2 regions of the Sporomusa sp. 246TCP1 genome follow, and region 2 is predicted to be linked to the other one. Evidence: a T-box and tRNA genes for the amino acid it is inferred to sense, from the RefSeq annotation. Region 2 holds a T-box; the other holds one or more tRNA genes.
What was found. A T-box is a leader RNA that pairs with one kind of tRNA and senses whether it is charged. The one in region 2 lies ahead of serS (serine--tRNA ligase), so its partner is inferred to be a tRNA-Ser.

Region 1 (9,664 bases), 630 kb from region 2:
AGAGGCCGAGGTTGTATTTGCACCAAAACCGTCGACCGTGCATGTCCGTCCACGCTTCCTGCAAGCCACCTCGCAACTGACACCGGTAGAGTATGGGATGATGCTGCATACGGTTATGCAACATATTGATTTAGCTGGCGAGTTTTCTAACCAAGCCATTACTGAGCAGGCCAGTGCCTTGGAAGTTTGTCAGATTTTGCCGACTGGTCAGGCGGCAGAGGTTGATGCTGGTTTAATCAAGGCCTTTTTTACCTCTCAGCTTGGCCAGCGTTTGACGAAGGCGAGCGAGGTGTGGCGGGAAATGCCATTTAGCCTGCTGCTGCCGGCCGAAAAGTTTTATCCAGATCTGCAAAACTGTGGGGAACAAATTTTCGTGCAAGGGATTATTGACTGCCTGTTTGCCGAAGATGACGGTTTAGTTTTGATTGATTATAAGACCGATAGCGTCGTCGCGGTCGATGAATTGGTTAGCAAATATGCAGTTCAGCTTAGTATGTATGCGCTGGCAATTGAGCGGATACTTGGTCGACCGGTCAAGGAACAGTATATTTATGCATTCCGGTTGGGGCGTGAGATTAAATTAGATGGTTTAGGGTAAAGGAAAAAGTGGCTGTACTGGAAATCGAGTTCCAGTACAGCCACTTAGGATGCTTATTAATATTGTTTTATACAAATCATAGCTTAGGGGAGGAAGCTGCCTTGCTCATATTTTTACTAGAACATGCCTTTACGCCATAAACCAAAGGCACTAAGTGCGGTAACAGCCACAGCAAATAATAGCGTAATAACAAAGCCACCGTTGCCGCCAAAGGGTACATCAACATTCATTCCCATAAAGCTTGAAACCATAGTTGGTATTGCCAAAATAATGGTCATAGAGGCCAGGAATTTCATCACGCGATTGAGGTTGTTTGAGATGATGGAAGTAAACGTATCCATCATACCATTCATAATGCGGCTATACATTTCGACCATTTCAATAGCCTGTTTATTTTCAATAATAACATCTTCTAACAGATCTTCATCTTCTTCATACATTTTAATCAGGTGTTGTACTTGGCTGGTAGAACGGAGTCGCAAGAGCTTTTCCAAGACGATGCCGTTAGAACGCAGGGAAGCGGCAAAATAGGTTAAGCCTTTCTGCAGCTCTAAGAGCTGGAATATTTCCTCATTTTGCATAGATCGGCGCAGATAACATTCGATCTCGTCTGTGCGGCGGTTAATCTGCTTTAAGTATTTCAAATATAAAGTAGCCGATTTATATAATATCTGAAAAAGAAATCTGGTCTTTTTAAAGGTACTGAACAACCGGTGATTTTCAGGTTTAAAATCAGCTAAGACTTCGTTGGATTCCAGGCAAATCGTAATGATGTAGTCGGTAGTAAGTACGATGCCTAATGGCAACGCGTCATAACTATCATGACCACGCGTAACAGGAATATTGGTGATAACAAGCATATGATTTTCTTCCACTTCGATACGGGAACGTTCTTCTTCGTCCAAGGCTGCTTTAAGGAAATCAAGTGGGCTGCCAGTGGTGACTGCCACTTGCTCCAGTTCCGCGGATGTGGGATTAATCAGGTTAAACCAGGCACCTCGTTCCAACGTCTGAAGAGTAAGCTCATATAGATCTGTGCAATTGCTGCGATAAATTTTAAGCATAATGCTCCCCCCCCTTTTTTCTTTTTAGGGGAATGCAAATAGTTACCTTTACCTAGTCAATCGGATAACCCTTAGCTAAGGTGTTGCTAAGTGGTGTACTCAGATAAATTCGGCGAAAAAAATGGAATATTCCCCTAATTTTTATTAAATTGAACAAAAGACGCCAACTAGGTCGGCCTACATCCATCTATCTCACCTGCCTTTGAAATATTAATGATTATCTTAAAATATCTCTATAATGAATATAATTCTGTTTACCTTAATAGTCAACCCTTTTATAAAAAAAATAACCTAGATTTAACCCGGCTATAGCATGAGGCAAGTATTCTTACTACTAGATCATCAATTCTGTGTATTATTGTATTACTTGTGCTAGCCAATGTGCACACGGTCAAGAACAGGTAAGGCAAAACAGACATAAATTACCGGGGGTTGTTTTGTTGACAAGCCATCTTGTCATTTGTTATAATACTAACTGTGCTTGCTACGGAGGGGTGTCCGAGCGGTTTATGGAGCTGGTCTTGAAAACCAGTGATCCCGCAAGGGACCGTGGGTTCGAATCCCACCCCCTCCGCCATATAAGTCAATTGACTTGAGGCAGAGTATCTGCTATAATCTAACCAGCTTATGACACGGAGTGGTACTCAAGTGGCTGAAGAGGACGGTTTGCTAAATCGTTAGAGGTCGTGAGGCCTGCCAGGGTTCAAATCCCTGCCACTCCGCCATAAAAAAACGGCTGTTTACCGAGAGGTAAACAGCCGTTTTTTTATGTGTATCAGAATTTGTAAGTTTTGGGAATTGCGGAGGAGGGGCAATGCCAAAAGTAAAACCCCTCTCCCTATATGTCGCATTAGCGAACTAGAAATTGCTGAGCCAACTGGCAATTTCTTCACTAACTTGGCTGCTTTGTGCGGCCAGGTGGTGATCGCCGTCTGGATAGAGGATTAGCTTTTTTGGTTCTGCCGCTAACTCATAAATAGTTTGAGCCTGGCTGGCCGGCACGATGTTATCGGCTGTTCCGTGGAGAATAAGGAGGGGCCGTTGTTTTATTTGTTGGACATAGGCTAGGATGTTATGGCGGGCAAAATCCTGGATGAATTCTGGTGTAAGCAACAGGTCACCATACTCATCTGTTAGTTGCAGGGGGGTGCCGGTCGCCAGTTGTTCATAATGAGCCCCCAGTGCCAACCGGAAGGTAGCGGGAAGGTTCCAGGGTGTAGCCCAGAGGATGAGTCCCCTTATCATTGGGTCAATGGCGGCTACTGCCAGTGAGGTGGTGCCGCCCAGGCTGCGCCCCAGCAAAAATAGTTGTCCGCCGATTGTCTGCCGGGAATAGGCAACAACGGCTGTAAGCTCGGCAATCTGGCAAGATAGGTTTTGGAGGGGAGTAAAGTCATAGCGGAGTACATTAACATCTGTTGCAGCAATGGTTTCTGCCAGGCGGATTGCCCGACCGCCGCCGTCCTTACTGCCCCGGAAGCCATGAGAGATAATTAGCGTTTTATCTGAGGGATGGCGTGCGGGATGGAAAACACCCGGTAGTTGAGTATTACCCGCAGGTAGTAGAATATTGTTCATCAGGATACCCCATCTATTTAAAGTTAAGGATATTATTTTGGGTTATACTAATTATAGTATAGCTGTAGCTAAAGATAATTGATAGGAGGAGCAACTAATGACAGACATCTTGTTAGGATATCTAATTAATAACTTTTTGATTGATAGTCATCAGTATGAAGCATGGCGAGGTCTTAGCCAGGACGAACTTCGGGAGGAACTGAGTACGGCTGGTATAATGAACAGTGCGGAGTTTGATGAGTTTAGCCATCAGCTTGCCGCTGGTGTCGAGGTAGTGGAAGAGCAAGGCGAATAAAAACAAATGCGTTTCATAGTATTATATATGCCAGTGGTATAAGTCATAGTGAACCCTGGTAGAAAGTTCCGTAAAAGGGACTCAGGAGAGGGGAACAGTAATTGAATAGTATTGATTTGCATTGTGATACGATAATGTGCTTAATGGAGGGAGATAAGTCAGAGGGCCTTTATCGTAACTCGCTTAGTGTGGATATCGAAAAACTGCAGGCCGGTAAGGCTCAGGCTCAATTTTTTGCTATGTTTATTAATCTGCAAACAGATGGTGATCCGTTAGTGAGAGCACTTAGAATGATTGATCGCTTTTACCAGGAAATAGAGGAAAATAAACAATATATTGCGTTGGCAAGAAATTATGGTGAATTCCAGCAAAATCAAGCAGATGGCAAATTATCTGCTTTTTTGACGATTGAGGAAGGCGGGGCGTTTAAGGGTGAGTTGACTAATTTGCGTAATTTCTACCGTCTTGGTGTTAGGCTGATTACGCTCACATGGAACTATCCTAATGAGATTGGCTATCCGAGCGCCTTGCCCGAATGCCGTAAGCAGGGTCTTACGCCCTTTGGCCGGGAAGTAGTGGCAGAGATGAACCGGCTGGGGATGATGATTGATGTATCCCATTTATCAAATCAGGGTTTTTATGAGGTGGCTGCACTGACACAAAAACCGTTTGTGGCTTCCCATTCTAATGCCTGGTCTGTAACCGCTCATCATCGCAACCTGACTGATGAGATGATTAAGCTGTTAGCCACAAAGGGTGGTGTCATGGGGATTAATTTTGAAAAATCCTTTTTGGGCAGTGCACCGGTCAGCCGGGTTGAAGATATGGTTCTTCATATCCAACATATCTATAACGTGGGTGGGATAGAGGTCATTGCGATTGGGTCAGACTTTGACGGCATTAGCCCAGAACTGGAATTGGCTCATGCCGGCGAAATGAGTAAACTGGTAGATGCTTTGGAAAAAGCAGGATTTAGTCAGGCGAAAATTGATAAGATATGCTGGAAAAACGCCCTCAGAGTGATAAAAGATACATTACATTGAATCTGGTTAGTGAAGTAACAAGTCATTTAGAGACTTGCACATTCGGATACGGGGGAGTAAAATAATTTGTGGTAGTACCTCTTGATAGATGATATTAAAATCTGATAATAAGATATAGTGTCCTTTATCACCAGTGCTACAAAGTGATAATAATAAAAGGGGTGCGAAAAAGTGGAGTTTTTGGTAGCACTAGCTAGTATTATGATGGTTAACATCGTACTTAGCGGCGACAATGCAGTGGTCATTGCTTTGGCGAGCCGCTCTTTACCCCCGAAGCAACAAAAGCAAGCGATCCTATGGGGTAGTGGCGGGGCGATAGTCCTGCGCGTTATTCTTACAATTGTAGCTGTTGTACTTTTGCAAATTCCTTATGTTCAGTTTTTTGGCGGTTTACTTCTTATTTGGATTGCGGCTAAATTACTTATGGAGGATGATGGCGGTGAAAATATTGAAGCCAACACTTCGTTCGTAGGGGCTGTAAAGACCATTATTATCGCAGATTTAGTTATGAGTCTTGATAATACCCTGGCAATTGCTGCAGTAGCCAAAGGCGATTATGTTTTGCTTGGCATAGGACTTGCGTTTAGTATCCCATTGATTGTTTTTGGCAGTCAAATTATTATTAAAATTATGGACAAGTTCCCGATAGTTGTGTATCTCGGAGCCGCGCTTATTGCCTGGACGGCCGGCGAAATGATGGTGGCTGATGAAAAAATTGGTCCGGTTATTCATGCCGTGATACCCGAATGGCTGTTGCCGGCGGCAGTTACGGCAGGGGTAGTAGCGATTGGACTCTGGTGGAAGAGCACACATAAAGAAAAGGGTACCGAAGCCTGTGCAAAAGAGGGAAATTCGGTGCAATAATGTATGTTGCAGTGCAAAGGCACTGTTGGGGGGACATCGCATTTTGAGGCGATGTCTTCCTTCTTTTTTGCAGGGTATTAAGGCTCTATGCCGAATAACCTATAGAATATCTATCCAAGGAAGGGCTGACATAGATGGCAACGCCGGTAAATATGCAAAAACGCCTGGCTTGGTTTTTGACGGTAACCATGCTGGTGATATTTGGTTTAGCAGGGAGAATTGCCTGGATTCAATTCGGTGAGGGGCAACGTCTGAGTAACAGGGTAAAGGATCAAGTTAGCGAAAGCCGGGTAATGCAGTCGCCTCGGGGCACGATATATGACCGGAACGGGCAGCAATTAGCGGTAAGCAGTCTAAATAAGTCCCTTTATGCTGATCCACAGGAAGTAAAAGATATTGATGGATTAGCGGCTTTATTAGCACCGGTTCTTGGTGTAACATCCGCAGATATTAAGGAGCGATTAACGGACGGAGCTCGTTTTGTTTGGCTTAAACGGACGCTGGAACCGGATGTAGCTAAGGCAGTTTCTGCGCTTATCAAGGACCACCAGCTTACAGGACTGGGTTTTATCGAGGAAAGTAAACGGTATTATCCTAATGATAATTTGGCGGCGCAGGTGCTGGGTTTTGTGGGTACAGATGATGTTGGTCTGGAAGGACTAGAAATGTCACTGGATAAGGTTATTAAGGGTCAGATTCGTAAACAGGTTATTGCTACAGACAGCTATGGTACACCCATATTCCAATCCATATTTTCTTTTATACCGGAAAAAAAGGGACGTTCAATTTACCTGACGATTGACAGCAACATTCAATATATTGTCGAAAGGGCACTTGATGCTGCCATGGCGAAGACGGGTGCAAAGACGGGTACGGTTATCATTGTGCAGCCTAAGACTGGGGAGATTCTCGCTATGGCCAGCCGCCCCACGTATAACCCTAATCAATTTGGCAGCTATAGCTCAGAAGCCTGGAAAAATCGGGCTGTATCTGATGTATATGAACCGGGTTCGACTTTTAAAGCAGTTATTGCGGCGGCGGCATTGGAGGAGGGCAAGGTACGACCGGATGAGCGGTTTATCGATAAAGGGTATGTAGAGGTATCCGGGCGGCAGATCAAAAACTGGAGTGGCGAGAGCTATGGCAATATACCATTTACTGAAATTATAAAGAATTCTATCAACACTGGTTTTGTTGAAGTTGGTTTGCGGGTTGGTGCGGCCAAACTGACAAGCTATGCACGGGCATTTGGGTTTGGCAAGATTACAGGTATAGAGTTGCCAGGGGAGGCCGAAGGCCTGCTGTTTGATCCCCGGGATATGCGCGATAGCGATACTGCAACCATGTCGATTGGCCAGAGTATTGCGGTTACACCACTACAACTTACGGCTGCTATTGCCGCTATTGCCAATGATGGGGTGCTGCTAAAACCGCGGATTATTAAAGAATATCGTAACGAGGATGGCACGCTGGCGGAAACTTTTGATCCGGTTGTTGTCAGACAGGTTATTAGCCCGGAAACAGCCCGTACCCTAACCGCGTTACTAGAGAAGGTAGTACATGAAGGCGGCGGTAAACTGGCGACCGTTAAGGGCTACCGTTTTGCTGGGAAAACAGGTACAGCTGAAAAGTTAAATCCCAACGGCGGCGGCTATTTAGCCGGGCATTATATTGCCTCTTTTGCCGGTTTTGGGCCTGTTGATGATCCGCAGGTAGCGGCATTGATTGTGCTTGATGATCCGAGTGGTATTTATTATGGCGGGACAATTGCAGCACCGGTATTTAGTGATATTATGACACAGGTTATGCGAGTGTTAAATATTCACCCTGATGGGGGCAGTTATGTAGTACCGCCTGTAAAGACAGTAGAGTCCCTGGCGCCGTCAGATGTCCCAACTAGCCCCGGGCCGCCTCCGGAAGTGCCGTATGGGCATATATTAGTTCCTGCACTTGCAGGCAAGTCCATCAGAGAAGCTGGTGACACTTTACATGAACTTGGGCTCACCTTTGTACCTGTGGGTACCGGAATGGTTGCAAAGCAAAGTGTTGCTCCCAATACACCAGTCAAGCTGGGCACGGAGATTATTGTATATTTTGAATCAGTGAATACAAATTCGCCGGGTGGATAAGCTGATACATAGAAGCAGCGGCAAAGAATTGCTAAATCAAGAATTTGCCAACCTAAGTGGGATTTTGGATAGCAACAATAAAAGGCGGCTAGGCCGCCTTTTATACTACTATGACTTATTTGCTGTTAATATCGTATTGGGAAGTCATGGTACCCGAAGTCATGGTACCTGAAGTCATAGTACCTGAAGTTGTGGTGGTTCCACTTGGAGTGGAAGTTTGTCCCCCCATGGATGATTCATATTGTTCGATCATGCGGCGAACCATGTGACCACCTACCCGGCCACAATCGGCCGAAGTCATGGTTGACCAGCCTTGACTGCGTACGCGATCACTAATACCCAGTTCGGTTGCTATTTCTAGCTTCATGCGGTCAAGTGCATTTTCTGCACCTGGGTTAACAGGTTTGTTACTTCTAGCCATAGAATAAACACCTCCTGAAATTTTTCTAATCCTAGTATCTGCGGCGCAAATACCGGTTATTCTATAAATATTATGTTAATTAAGTAAGAAAATACCAAAGGATAAAGGAAACTGTAATTTTTTATTGAATTAATACGAAAAATAACAGAAAAACCGCAGGAAATGACGAATTTTGTCTGGAAGGAATTAACAGATAAGTGGAGAATGATTTATTTAAATGATGTACTAATGGTAAACAACAATTTTGTGTTAGGGGTATTGCCATGCATGAGCTTGCAATTGCGCAAGGGATACTGGATATTGCTTTAAATACGGCCGTTAATCATAACGCCACTAGTGTTTTGGGCGTTAAAGTAATTGTGGGTGAACTTACCGGGACTGTACCGGAGGCGCTGGAATTTGGTTTTGTGGCGTTGGCTAAAGGAACAATGGCAGAGAACGCCTGTTTATCAATCCAGATAATTCCGCTGACAGGACATTGCCGGGACTGCGGCGTTCAAAGCAGTATTGATAAATATTGTTTTGCTTGTGCAAGCTGTGGCTCTCATGCAGTTGATATTTTAACCGGGCGTGAGCTAAAAGTAGAAAGTGTGGAGGTAGAGTAATTGTTGGAAATTACTGTAATGAGCAATATCCTGGAAAAGAATGAGGAAGTGGCTGCCGAGCTAAATGCCATGTTGACTAGACGGGGGATTTTTACAGTTAATCTGTTGGGTTCTCCTGGCTGTGGCAAAACCTCTCTTGTGGAGCAGACGGTAAGCCTGCTCAAAAGTGAATTTAATATAGCCATCATTGAGGGTGATTTATATACATCTAAAGATGCGGATCGTATTGCTGCCTATGGAGCGCCGGTGGTTCAAATCAATACCCAGGGCGGATGTCATCTTGATGCGACGATGGTTAAGTCAGCTCTTGACCAATTGGATTTGAATGAGATTGATATTCTGATCGTCGAAAATGTTGGCAATCTGGTTTGTCCAGCCGAGTTTGCCGTTGGGGAGCATGCCAAAGTGGTAGTCCTCAGCGTTACGGAAGGAGAGGACAAGCCGCTAAAATATCCCCTTGTATTTAGGCAGTCTGCAGCTGTTATTTTGAATAAAATTGACTTACTTCCCTATACTGATTTTGCTCTTGATTGTGCGGTACGAGATATTACCGGTTTAAATCAACAAGCTGTCTTGATGAAGGTGTCCTGCAGAACGGGAGCAGGGTTAACCGACTGGCTAGAATGGCTTAAGCAGCAGGTGCAGTTAATTAGAAAATGTGATTAGGGGGAGTATTGTGGCAATTCTGGCGGAAATGGAATGGGAAATTGAGGTTGTACGTGAGCGGTTACATCAACTGGTGGAACGAAAGTTGGGCGATCTTACTGACGTCGAAGTAACTGAACTTAGCGGCTACCTGGATCAGCTTATTGTCAAATATGAGATGACTAATACCCGCCGGAAAAAAACAGATAAACTGGCGTCAGTTTAAAAGAAACAACAACGTTCTAAGCCTACGACCGCAAGTATATAGTAGTAAGGGGGACTCGCTTTCTTTGGTAGTAAATGCGGCGGAGGGAAAATTTTGCATAGACAGGAGAACCAGCAGGAGCTCCGTCGTGGGCTCAAAGAGCGTCATATTCAGCTTATCGCAATTGGCGGTTCGATTGGTGTAGGTCTGTTTTTAG
Region 2 (9,664 bases):
ATGTTGAACTGAAAGAGCGGGGCAATGACATGGTGAATACTTTTTCCGGCGGCATGAAGCGGCGGCTGATGATTGCGCGGGCACTGCTGCATCAGCCTAAGGTGCTTTTTTTAGATGAGCCTACCGTTGGACTGGACCCGCAGGTTAGGCGGCGGCTGTGGGATTTGATTCGCCGGTTAAATGCGGATGGCTTGACGGTGTTATTGACTACCCACTATATTGAGGAAGCCGAAAATCTTTGTAAGCGGGTAGCCATTATGGAAAAAGGGCAACTGATTGCGCTTAACAGTCCAGGTGCATTATGTGAGCGGCTAGGTAGTTATGTTGTTGAATGGTGCGAAAGTGAAGGCACGCAATATCGTTTTTTTGCCAGTCGAGCGGAGGCCGCCGCATTTGCCGGTACTCTGGCGGTTAATGCTACGCTGCGAAACACTAACCTGGAAGATGTTTTTATTGAATTAACTGGCCGCAGAGTGAGCGGCTAAAGCCGTAGCCATGACGAGATTGCCAGAGAATATGAATAAGCGTAACACTTGTGTCCGGTATTTAGCCCCCAAAGCTAGAAATGGTTTTGTTGGTTTTTGTACAAAATACACTTGACTGCTGGTAGCGCATATTGTATAATCGAAACCAAGTTAAAATAGTTTCTACACGATGAACAGGAAGTTGATTGCTGTGAGCTTTCAGAGAACTGGTGGTTGGTGCGAGCCAGTGTGAGTAGCAATGAATTCCGCCTGGGAGTGGCTGATGATGAATCTGACGGGTCCGCCCGGTATAGCGGCAAAAGTTGGCTGAAAAGCAACATGGGTGGCAACGCGGGAGAATGCTCTCGTCCTTGTAGAGGATGGGGGTTTTTTTATATATATTTAACGTTGTCTTTTCCGTTGTGGACGGCTTGAAACTGGGTGGTACCGTGGGATTTCTATCCCGCCCCAATACCTTATCTATTGGGGCGGGATTTTTACTTTACTATTACTATTATGAGGTGATTTTGTGAATAACAGTGTTAAACGAGCCTATAATTTTAATGCCGGACCGGCAGCATTGCCGCTGGCAGTTCTTAAAAAGGCCCAAGCAGAACTGCTTGACTTTAATGACACCGGCATGTCTATCATGGAACACAGTCATCGTGGTAAAGCGTATGAAGTTGTTCATAACCGGGCCATTGAACTCTTAAAAGAATTGCTGTCAATACCGGAAGGTTATGAGGTCTTATTCTTGCAGGGGGGCGCCAGTCTCCAATTTTCTATGGTCCCGATGAACTTTTTACCTGCTAACAAAAAAGCAGGCTATGTGATGACAGGTGTCTGGTCTGAGAAAGCCTATGCTGAGGCCGAAAAACTAGGTGAGGTATTTGTAGCCGCTACCGCTAAAGAAGGAAACTATTGCCAGATACCGGCTCTTAAAGAAATTAACTATGATGCTGATACGGCTTATCTGCATATTACCTCCAACAACACAATTTATGGCACCCAGTGGCATGCTTTTCCCAATACGGATGGAGTGCCATTGATTGCCGATATGTCCAGCGATATTTTGTCTTGTCCTATTGATGTGAGCAAATTTGCGCTTATTTATGCCGGGGCTCAAAAAAACATCGGGCCTTCGGGTGTTACGGTTGTTATTATTCGCCGTGATTTTTTAGAACAGGCTGAGAAAAAGGTTCCAACAATGCTCCAATATGCTACCTTTGCTAAACACAACTCTTTATATAATACGCCGCCCACCTTTGGTATTTATATGATGAAATTAGTGTTGGAATGGATGAAAGAGGAAGGTGGTTTGCTTGGTATTTACAAGCGTAACCAGGAAAAAGCAGCCCTAATCTATGATACTATTGATGCCAGCAATGGCTTTTATAAGGGGCATGCTCAGCAGAGTGCCCGTTCATTAATGAATATCACTTTCCGTCTGGCTGACGAGAACCTGGAGAAAAAGTTTTTGGAGCAAGCTAAACAGGCTGGTTTTGTGGGTCTAAATGGTCACCGTTTGGTTGGTGGCTGCCGGGCTTCTGTTTATAATGCCGTACCCTACGATTCCTGCCAGGCGCTGCGCGACTATATGCTTGCCTTCCAAAAGGAAAATTCCTAACTTGCGCAAATATTGCATTAATGTAGTTGAATACCAGGACGGAAAATGGCGATTAGTGCTCATGAACTCGACGAACCATCTGGGTTTTTTGTATAGCGGTATTGAGCAAAAAGGGTTATAGTAGTTATAAAAGGCGAAATTGCCACTGTTAGTGAGCACTTTCGCCTTTTAGCTATTTATTTTCTAGCGTGTTGTAGATATGTTGTTTTTGGGGATAATTTTGGCAATAATAGCAGGGATTATAGTAAAAGACGCGAACATATCATAGTAGTTAATAACAATTACAGATAAACTCAGTAAAGGAGTTGTTAATATGAATCAAGATAATGGTTGTAATGAAGCTGGCTGCGGCTCGTCCTGTGACTGCGGTTGCTCCGGTTGTGGCCCGGTTGTCGAGGAAAGTCAATTTAGTAAAGACATGCAGGAACTTTATGATGCCGGTAAAACGGCTGACGTGCTGGCAGCGTGCAGCAAGCTGCTAGCTGGAGAGCCTGATAATAGTGAAGGCTATTTTTGGCGCGGCGTAGTGGCAGCTGTCGCTGGTAACTTTGAGCAGGCGATTACCGATTACAGCAAGGCAATTGAACTTAATTCCCGCAAGGCAGTTTATTATTCTTACCGTGGCAGTGCATATGCCATGCTTGAGGATATCAAAAATGCCGTGATGGATTATTCGCAGGCGATGTTTTATGATCCTAAAGATTGGATGAATTACGCAAACCGTGGTGTGCTGTATCTTAATAACAGCATGTTTGAGCATGCTATTGATGATTTATCCAAAGCTCTTGAGTTAGAGCCGGCAGATATGGCATCTTACGTAAATCGGGGTGATGCCTTTGCTGCCCGCAATTTGTATTCAACAGCGATTGCCGACTATAATAAGGTAATTGAGCGCTTCCCGGAAGAACCCACTGTATTGATTAAGCGGGGACAGGCTTACAATGAGATCGGTCTCATTGAGGAAGCATTGGCTGATTATAATAAAGTAATTGAGTTGGAACCAGAAAATATGCAAGCTATTGCCATTAGAGCTTCTATCTATATGGGCCAGGAAAGAACCAGCGAGGCCGTTGCTGATTTTAGCCGCGTTATTGAGGGCGATCCTAGTGATGACAGACCATACTTTTTCCGGGGCATTGCCTATGCCGCCCAAAAGAATATTGATGCGGCCATTGCTGATTTTACCCATGCGTTAGAGCTTAATCCGGACAATGTGCTGGCTCACCATAATAAGGCATTATGCTGTGAAATGCAACAGCGTACCGCTGAAGCTATTATTGCTTATAAAGAACTTATCCTGCGAGCCAGGCCAGAGTCACCGGAAGCAGCTCATGCTAAGGAACGGCTGCAGGCTTTAGAGCAAGAAGCAGATGGAACGCAATTGCAATAGGAGGGATTACTTCGATGGAAAATAGACGTTTAGGCCGAACCGGCTTTTTGGTAACACCCATTAGCTTTGGTGCATTGCCTATGCAACGCTGTACAATGGAGGAAGCTGGTGAAGTGCTTATTGCTGCTTTGGATGCCGGGATAAACTTCTTTGACACCGCCAGAGCCTATACGGACAGTGAAGCCAAAATTGGCAGGTACATAGCCGGCCGCCGCAGTGAGTATTTTCTGGCTACGAAAAGTATGGCCAGAACCAAAGCAGCTATGATTGAGGATATTGCTACTAGTCTGGCTACAATGAAAACCGAGTATATTGATATCTATCAACTGCATAATGTCAAGACTGAAGAGGAATGGGAAGCTGTTATGGCGCCAGACGGGGCACTTGCGGCCTTGAAAGAAGCTAAAGCTGCAGGGAAAATTCGTCATATCGGCATAACCGGCCATAATGTGGATATGCTTATAAGGGCGGTTAAAACTGGTGAATTCAGTACTGTGCAGGTACCCTTTAATTGTGTGGAACAGCGGGCTATGAACGACTTGTTTCCTTTGGCGAGGTCGCTTGACGTCGGTATGATTGTGATGAAACCACTGGGGGGCGGCCTTATTGACCATGTAGACTTAGCATTACGCTTTGTATTGCAACAGGAAGGGGTAGTTGCTATTCCAGGGATGGACCGGGTAGAGCATGTTACTGAGAATTTGGCTGCGGCCCAAAATTTTAGACCACTAAATCCTGAGGAAACGGCCAAACTGACTGCCTTAGCCGCGGAACTTGGCCCTAATTTCTGTCGCCGCTGTGGCTACTGCATGCCTTGTGCTGCTGGAATTGATATTCCACAGATGTTTATTTTTCATTTACAATATACAAGATATGGATTAAAGACGGCTATTCCAGCGCGGTACCAGGGGGCTAAGGTCAAAGCCTCGGCGTGCATCGAATGCGGGGAATGCGAGGAGCGTTGCCCTTACAATCTGCCCATTCGGGAGCGGATAAAACAGGTGGCCAAAGACCTCGGGTAGTAATACAAGGAGGAATATATATATGGCCGAAGATAACAAGTTTGATATTGCCATTATCGGTGGTGGCCCAGCAGGGCTGTCTGCCGCATTGACAGGACGCATTCGCAATAAGAACATTGCTGTGTTTGAGCATCTCGATTTTAGTGAAAAACTGCAAAAAGCGCATAAGGTTGATAATTATTTGGGGCTGCCGGAGGTTAGCGGCAAAGGTCTAATGCAGCATTTTACCGGACATGCGCTGGCCCATGGGCCGAAGCTTGTCAAAGAAAAGGTGATGAACGTATTTCTCGGTGACAATATGTTTACACTGCTCACACCGCAGACTACCTATGATGCCAAGGCCATTATATTTGCTACCGGTGTGGTAAGTACCCTTTTATTCGAAGGCGAGCGGGAGCTATTGGGCCGGGGAGTCAGCTACTGCGCTACCTGCGATGGACGGATGTTTGAAGGAAAGGATGTAGCTGTTATTTCTTATACTGAGGAAGGGGAGAACGAAACGGTATTTTTAAGTGAACTCTGCCGTAATGTCTATTTTCTGCCGCAGTATAAAGGTGACTTTACTAAGCTGCGGGCACCGATTAAGGTACTTACAGCCAAGCCGAAGGCCATTGTTGGTGACGGACAAGTGGAAAAGCTAGTAACAGATAAAGAAGAAATTAAATTGCATGGGGTCTTTATTATGCGTCAGTCCGATCCTGTTGAAAATCTGTTGCCAGGCTTGGAATTAGATGGTGAAGTCATCAAGGTCAACCGGGACATGTCAACTAGCATCCCCGGGGTATTTGCCGCCGGTGATTGCACTGGTAAACCCTGGCAAATTGCCAAGGCCACTGGCGAAGGGCTTGTTGCTGTACTGAGTGCGATAACGTATATTGATAAAGTAGACTTAGGTACCTTTGCTTAATCTGCTAATTTTTCGTTCATTGTATAGTTCTAGTAAGTTTGGAATGGTTTCAGCTTTCAAGTCATTACCAGGAGCCAGTTCCTGGCATTTTTCTACAGCGGCTTTCATGTCATAATATACCTCCCATTTGGCCTTAACCAGATCTTTGCCGGTTAGTCGCAGGAGGTAAGCCGGATGGTAAGTGGCAATCGCCGGGATGTTATGTTTTGTGGTGAACCAGTGCCCCCGGTCTTTGGTAATGCGAGCGGTGGGCCCAAGCAGATATTTTAGTGCTACACTGCCTAAAGCAATAATAACTTTTGGCTGTATCATTGCTATTTCTTTATCTAACCATAGACTAGCGCAAAATTCACCTTCCTCTACGGTTGGAGTGCGATTTTTATTGGGTCTGCATTTTATAACATTTGAAGTGTAAGCTTTATCTCTTGTTACACCTACGCTCCATAAGGCCTTATCTAATAATTGACCGGATGGTCCTACTAAAGGCACCCCATATTCATCCTCGACGCCACCGGGTCCTTCGCCAATAATAGCTAATGGGCTACAAGCAGAACCATTGTATGATGTTGGCCCATGATTATTTTCTTGACACAATTTACATTGGTTGCAGGATAATATAGCACTTTCAAGATCAGAAATAGAAGAGAACATGTACTATGGCCTCCTTGCTTGGTAGTAGTTGTTTACTTTGAATATGGTTTAGTTCGCGTAACTTACAGGAAAATCCTTTTGTGAAAAAGGATAATAAAAGATCGGTACAGAAAAAACTTTAATGGTTATGTCAAGGGTGTTTAGCTAGTCGTGGATGATACGGTGCTGCCAGTACTTTACATTCTGTGCTGAATAATGTATAATTTTATAATACATAATAATTGTATCTTGATATCGTTAGATGCAATGACAGGGCATGCATGATGGAGAGTTTTCAGAGAACTGGCGGCAGGTGCGAGCCAGTAACAACATTATGCTATCCACCCTCTGAGCATGCGGTGATGAGCCGCACGGTCCACGTCCGTTATGCGTGTCGAGTGGACTGTTGGTAGTCAAGCAGGGTGGCAACGCGGGAACTAAATTCCCGTCCCTATCATAAGGGACGGGAATTTTTTATGTTAAGGAGGAAGAACCATATGTTGGATATTAAATTTGTGCGGAATAACCCTGAAATTGTGGAACAAGCACTAAAAAACAGGGGATCGGCGATGAGTTTGGCCGAGTTTATCAAGCTTGAAAAAGAACGGCGGGAGCTATTAGCTGAGGTTGAAACGCTCAAAAACAAGCGGAATACTGTTTCGCAGGAGATTAGTCAAAAAAAGAAAGCCCGAGAAAATGCCGATGATATGATTGCCGAAATGCGGGAAGTAGGCGACAGTATTAGCGCAATTGATGCTAAGATAAAGGAAGTCGAAACTGGGCTTGCCGACATTATCATGAGCATACCCAATGTGCCACATGCTTCTGTACCTGTAGGCAAAGATGAACAGGACAATCAGGAAATGCGCCGCTGGGGTATGCCGAAGGAGTTTGTTTTTGAGCCGAAAGCCCATTGGGAGATCGGAGAAAAGCTGGGGATTCTTGATTTTGAACGGGGCGGCAAGGTAACAGGGGCGAGATTTACCTTTTACCGGGGCTTAGGATCCCGGTTAGAGCGTTCACTTATCAATTTCATGCTGGACCTTCATACCAAAGAGCACGGCTATACCGAATTTTTCCCCCCTTTTATTGTCAACGAGGCCAGTATGACCGGTACAGGTCAATTACCCAAGTTTGCCGAGGATATGTTCAAACTGGAAGGTCTGAACTATTATCTTATCCCAACAGCCGAGGTGCCTATTACTAACCTTCATCGCCAGGAAATTTTGGATGCTAAGGATCTACCGCTCTGTTATACTGCCTATAGTGCCTGTTTCCGGGCTGAGGCCGGTGCGGCCGGTCGCGATACTCGCGGCCTTATCCGTCAGCACCAGTTTAATAAGGTAGAAATGGTTAAATTCAGTTTGCCGGAAGAGTCTTATAGCGAACTGGAAAAGCTGACCCTTAATGCCGAAAAGGTTTTGCAGCTGTTAGGTCTGCCATACCGTACCATGCTGCTAAGTACGGGTGATATGGGATTTTCTTCGGCCAAGACCTATGACCTTGAGGTCTGGTTGCCCAGTTTTAACACTTATCGCGAAATCTCATCCTGTTCTAACTTTGAGGATTTCCAGGCCCGGCGTGCTGAAATCAAGTTCCGCCGTGAGCCCAAAGGTAAGCCGGAATTTGTTCATACCCTAAATGGCTCCGGTGTAGCAATTGGCCGGACAGTAGCTGCTATTTTGGAGAACTATCAGCAGGAAGACGGTTCAGTCATTATCCCTGAACTGCTGCGCCCCTATATGGGTGTTGACGTGATCAAATAAAATAGATTGACAGTAATTCTTGTCCTTTGCTACAATTGAATTAACAATCAAATATTTTTGGGATGATGGTTATAGGAGAGACCGCTTGACTGCGGCGCCGAAGGAGTAAGCACTTTGTTAAACTCTCAGGCAAAAGGACTATAGCAGGACTATACTCTGGAGAGTACATCCGCTTACGCGGGTGTCACCGATGGGGAGCCCTATAGGGCAAATCTCTCAGGTACAATGGACAGAGGCAAAGGGAATCGTTCCCTTTGCCTCTTTTTAGTTTGTCCGAATGTACGTAGTACCATTTTACTATAGAAAGGGGAAATAATAATGAATATTCCTAAAGAATTTAAGTATTCCCAAGATCATGAATGGGTGAAAGTTGAGGGGAATACGGCGACCATTGGTATTACTGACTATGCCCAGTCACAGCTTGGGGATGTTGTCTTTGTAGAATTGCCGGAATCCGGGACCGAGCTAGCCGTAGGACAGGGACTCGCGGTAGTAGAATCAGTTAAGGCCGTATCAGATGTTTATACCCCTATTTCAGGCCAGATAATCACTGGTAATGAAAGTATAGCCGATGCACCGGAGCTTGTTAATCAAGACCCATATGGTGAAGGCTGGATTGCTAAAATTGAAATCACCGACAGTGCCGAACTTGCTAAACTGTTAGACAGCGAAGCCTATGAGCAGTTGGTGGCTGAGGGAGGGCATTAACATGCCGTGGAGCTATCTGCCGCACACCCCGGAAAACCGCAAGGCGATGCTGACGACTGTGGGCGTGGATGAGGTTCAGGATTTATTTGCCGATATTCCTGCTAATTTGCGGCTGAACCGCCCGCTAAATTTGCCGCAGGCTATGTCTGAACCTGAATTGGCAGCCCACCTGGCGGCTATGGCTGGTAGGAATGCGAGTATTGCTGAGTATACTTGCTTTCTTGGTGCCGGTGCTTATGACCACTACATACCCAGTGTCGTGGACCATGTGCTTAGACGTTCAGAATATTATACAGCATATACCCAGTATCAGCCAGAAATATCGCAAGGGTACCTTCAAGCTTTATGGGAATACCAAAGCCTAATTTGTGAAATAACCGGCACGGCAGTAGCCAATGCCTCAATGTACGACGGGGGCACAGGTCTGGCTGAGGCAGCGATGATGGCAGCCGGCGCTACCGGGCGTACCGAGCTCTTGGTGGCGAAGACAGTCCATCCCCATTATCGTGAGATCCTGAACACCTATGCGATTGATCGGGGTTATACCATCAGCGAGCTTGGCTATCTGGACGGTCAAATCGGCCTTCAGGAATTACAGTCCAAATTAAGCAAGAAGGTGGCGGCAGTCCTCTTGCAGACACCTAACTTCTTTGGCTGTGTGGAGGATTGTAAAGCAATTATTGATATGACCCATGCGCAGGGAGCGCTCATAATCGCAGTGGTTGACCCTATTTCTCTTGGCATTTTAGAGGCTCCCGGCAAACTCGGGGCTGATATTGTGGTTGGCGAAGGCCAGAGCCTGGGAATTCCCATGTCTTTTGGCGGCCCATACCTGGGTTTTTTTGCTGCTACAGAAAAACTTATGCGTAAAATGCCGGGCCGGATTGTCGGGCAGACCACCGACAAGGAAGGCAAACGGGGGTTTGTTCTGACATTGCAGGCGCGTGAACAACATATTCGTCGGGAGAAAGCAACGTCAAACATTTGCTCCAATGAGGCACTATGCGCCTTGGCGGCAGCGGTATATTTGAATACTGTCGGCAAGGCGGGCTTCGTGCAAGTGGCAGAGCTGTCTCTCCATAAAGCTCATTATGCCTACAAACAGTTGATCGCTGTCCCAGGCTGTGAAGCCGTCTTCAAAGCGCCTTTC

Region 1: it encodes a tRNA-Ser, which carries the amino acid that the T-box ahead of serS (serine--tRNA ligase) is inferred to sense. The anticodon was not compared.

What each region holds. Positions count from the first base shown of each region.
Region 1 covers NZ_CM170492.1:5,103,408-5,113,071, forward strand. The annotation lists gene addA (helicase-exonuclease AddAB subunit AddA) at 1-598, shown strand, start outside; gene AC1ECB_RS24190 (magnesium transporter CorA family protein) at 715-1,662, opposite strand; tRNA gene AC1ECB_RS24195 (tRNA-Ser) at 2,151-2,239, shown strand; tRNA gene AC1ECB_RS24200 (tRNA-Ser) at 2,297-2,387, shown strand; gene AC1ECB_RS24205 (alpha/beta hydrolase) at 2,521-3,240, opposite strand; gene AC1ECB_RS24210 (hypothetical protein) at 3,338-3,535, shown strand; gene AC1ECB_RS24215 (dipeptidase) at 3,637-4,578, shown strand; gene AC1ECB_RS24220 (TerC family protein) at 4,750-5,442, shown strand; gene AC1ECB_RS24225 (penicillin-binding protein) at 5,577-7,571, shown strand; gene AC1ECB_RS24230 (alpha/beta-type small acid-soluble spore protein) at 7,687-7,992, opposite strand; gene AC1ECB_RS24235 (hydrogenase maturation nickel metallochaperone HypA/HybF) at 8,256-8,597, shown strand; gene hypB (hydrogenase nickel incorporation protein HypB) at 8,601-9,263, shown strand; gene AC1ECB_RS24245 (aspartyl-phosphate phosphatase Spo0E family protein) at 9,274-9,468, shown strand; gene AC1ECB_RS24250 (amino acid permease) at 9,562-9,664, shown strand, end outside.
Region 2 covers NZ_CM170492.1:4,470,019-4,479,682, reverse strand. The annotation lists gene AC1ECB_RS21160 (ABC transporter ATP-binding protein) at 1-485, shown strand, start outside; gene serC (3-phosphoserine/phosphohydroxythreonine transaminase) at 994-2,091, shown strand; gene AC1ECB_RS21150 (tetratricopeptide repeat protein) at 2,405-3,481, shown strand; gene AC1ECB_RS21145 (aldo/keto reductase) at 3,496-4,503, shown strand; gene AC1ECB_RS21140 (NAD(P)/FAD-dependent oxidoreductase) at 4,526-5,410, shown strand; gene AC1ECB_RS21135 (uracil-DNA glycosylase) at 5,393-6,061, opposite strand; T-box leader at 6,299-6,496, shown strand; gene serS (serine--tRNA ligase) at 6,538-7,806, shown strand; glycine riboswitch at 7,869-7,957, shown strand; gene gcvH (glycine cleavage system protein GcvH) at 8,125-8,514, shown strand; gene gcvPA (aminomethyl-transferring glycine dehydrogenase subunit GcvPA) at 8,516-9,664, shown strand, end outside.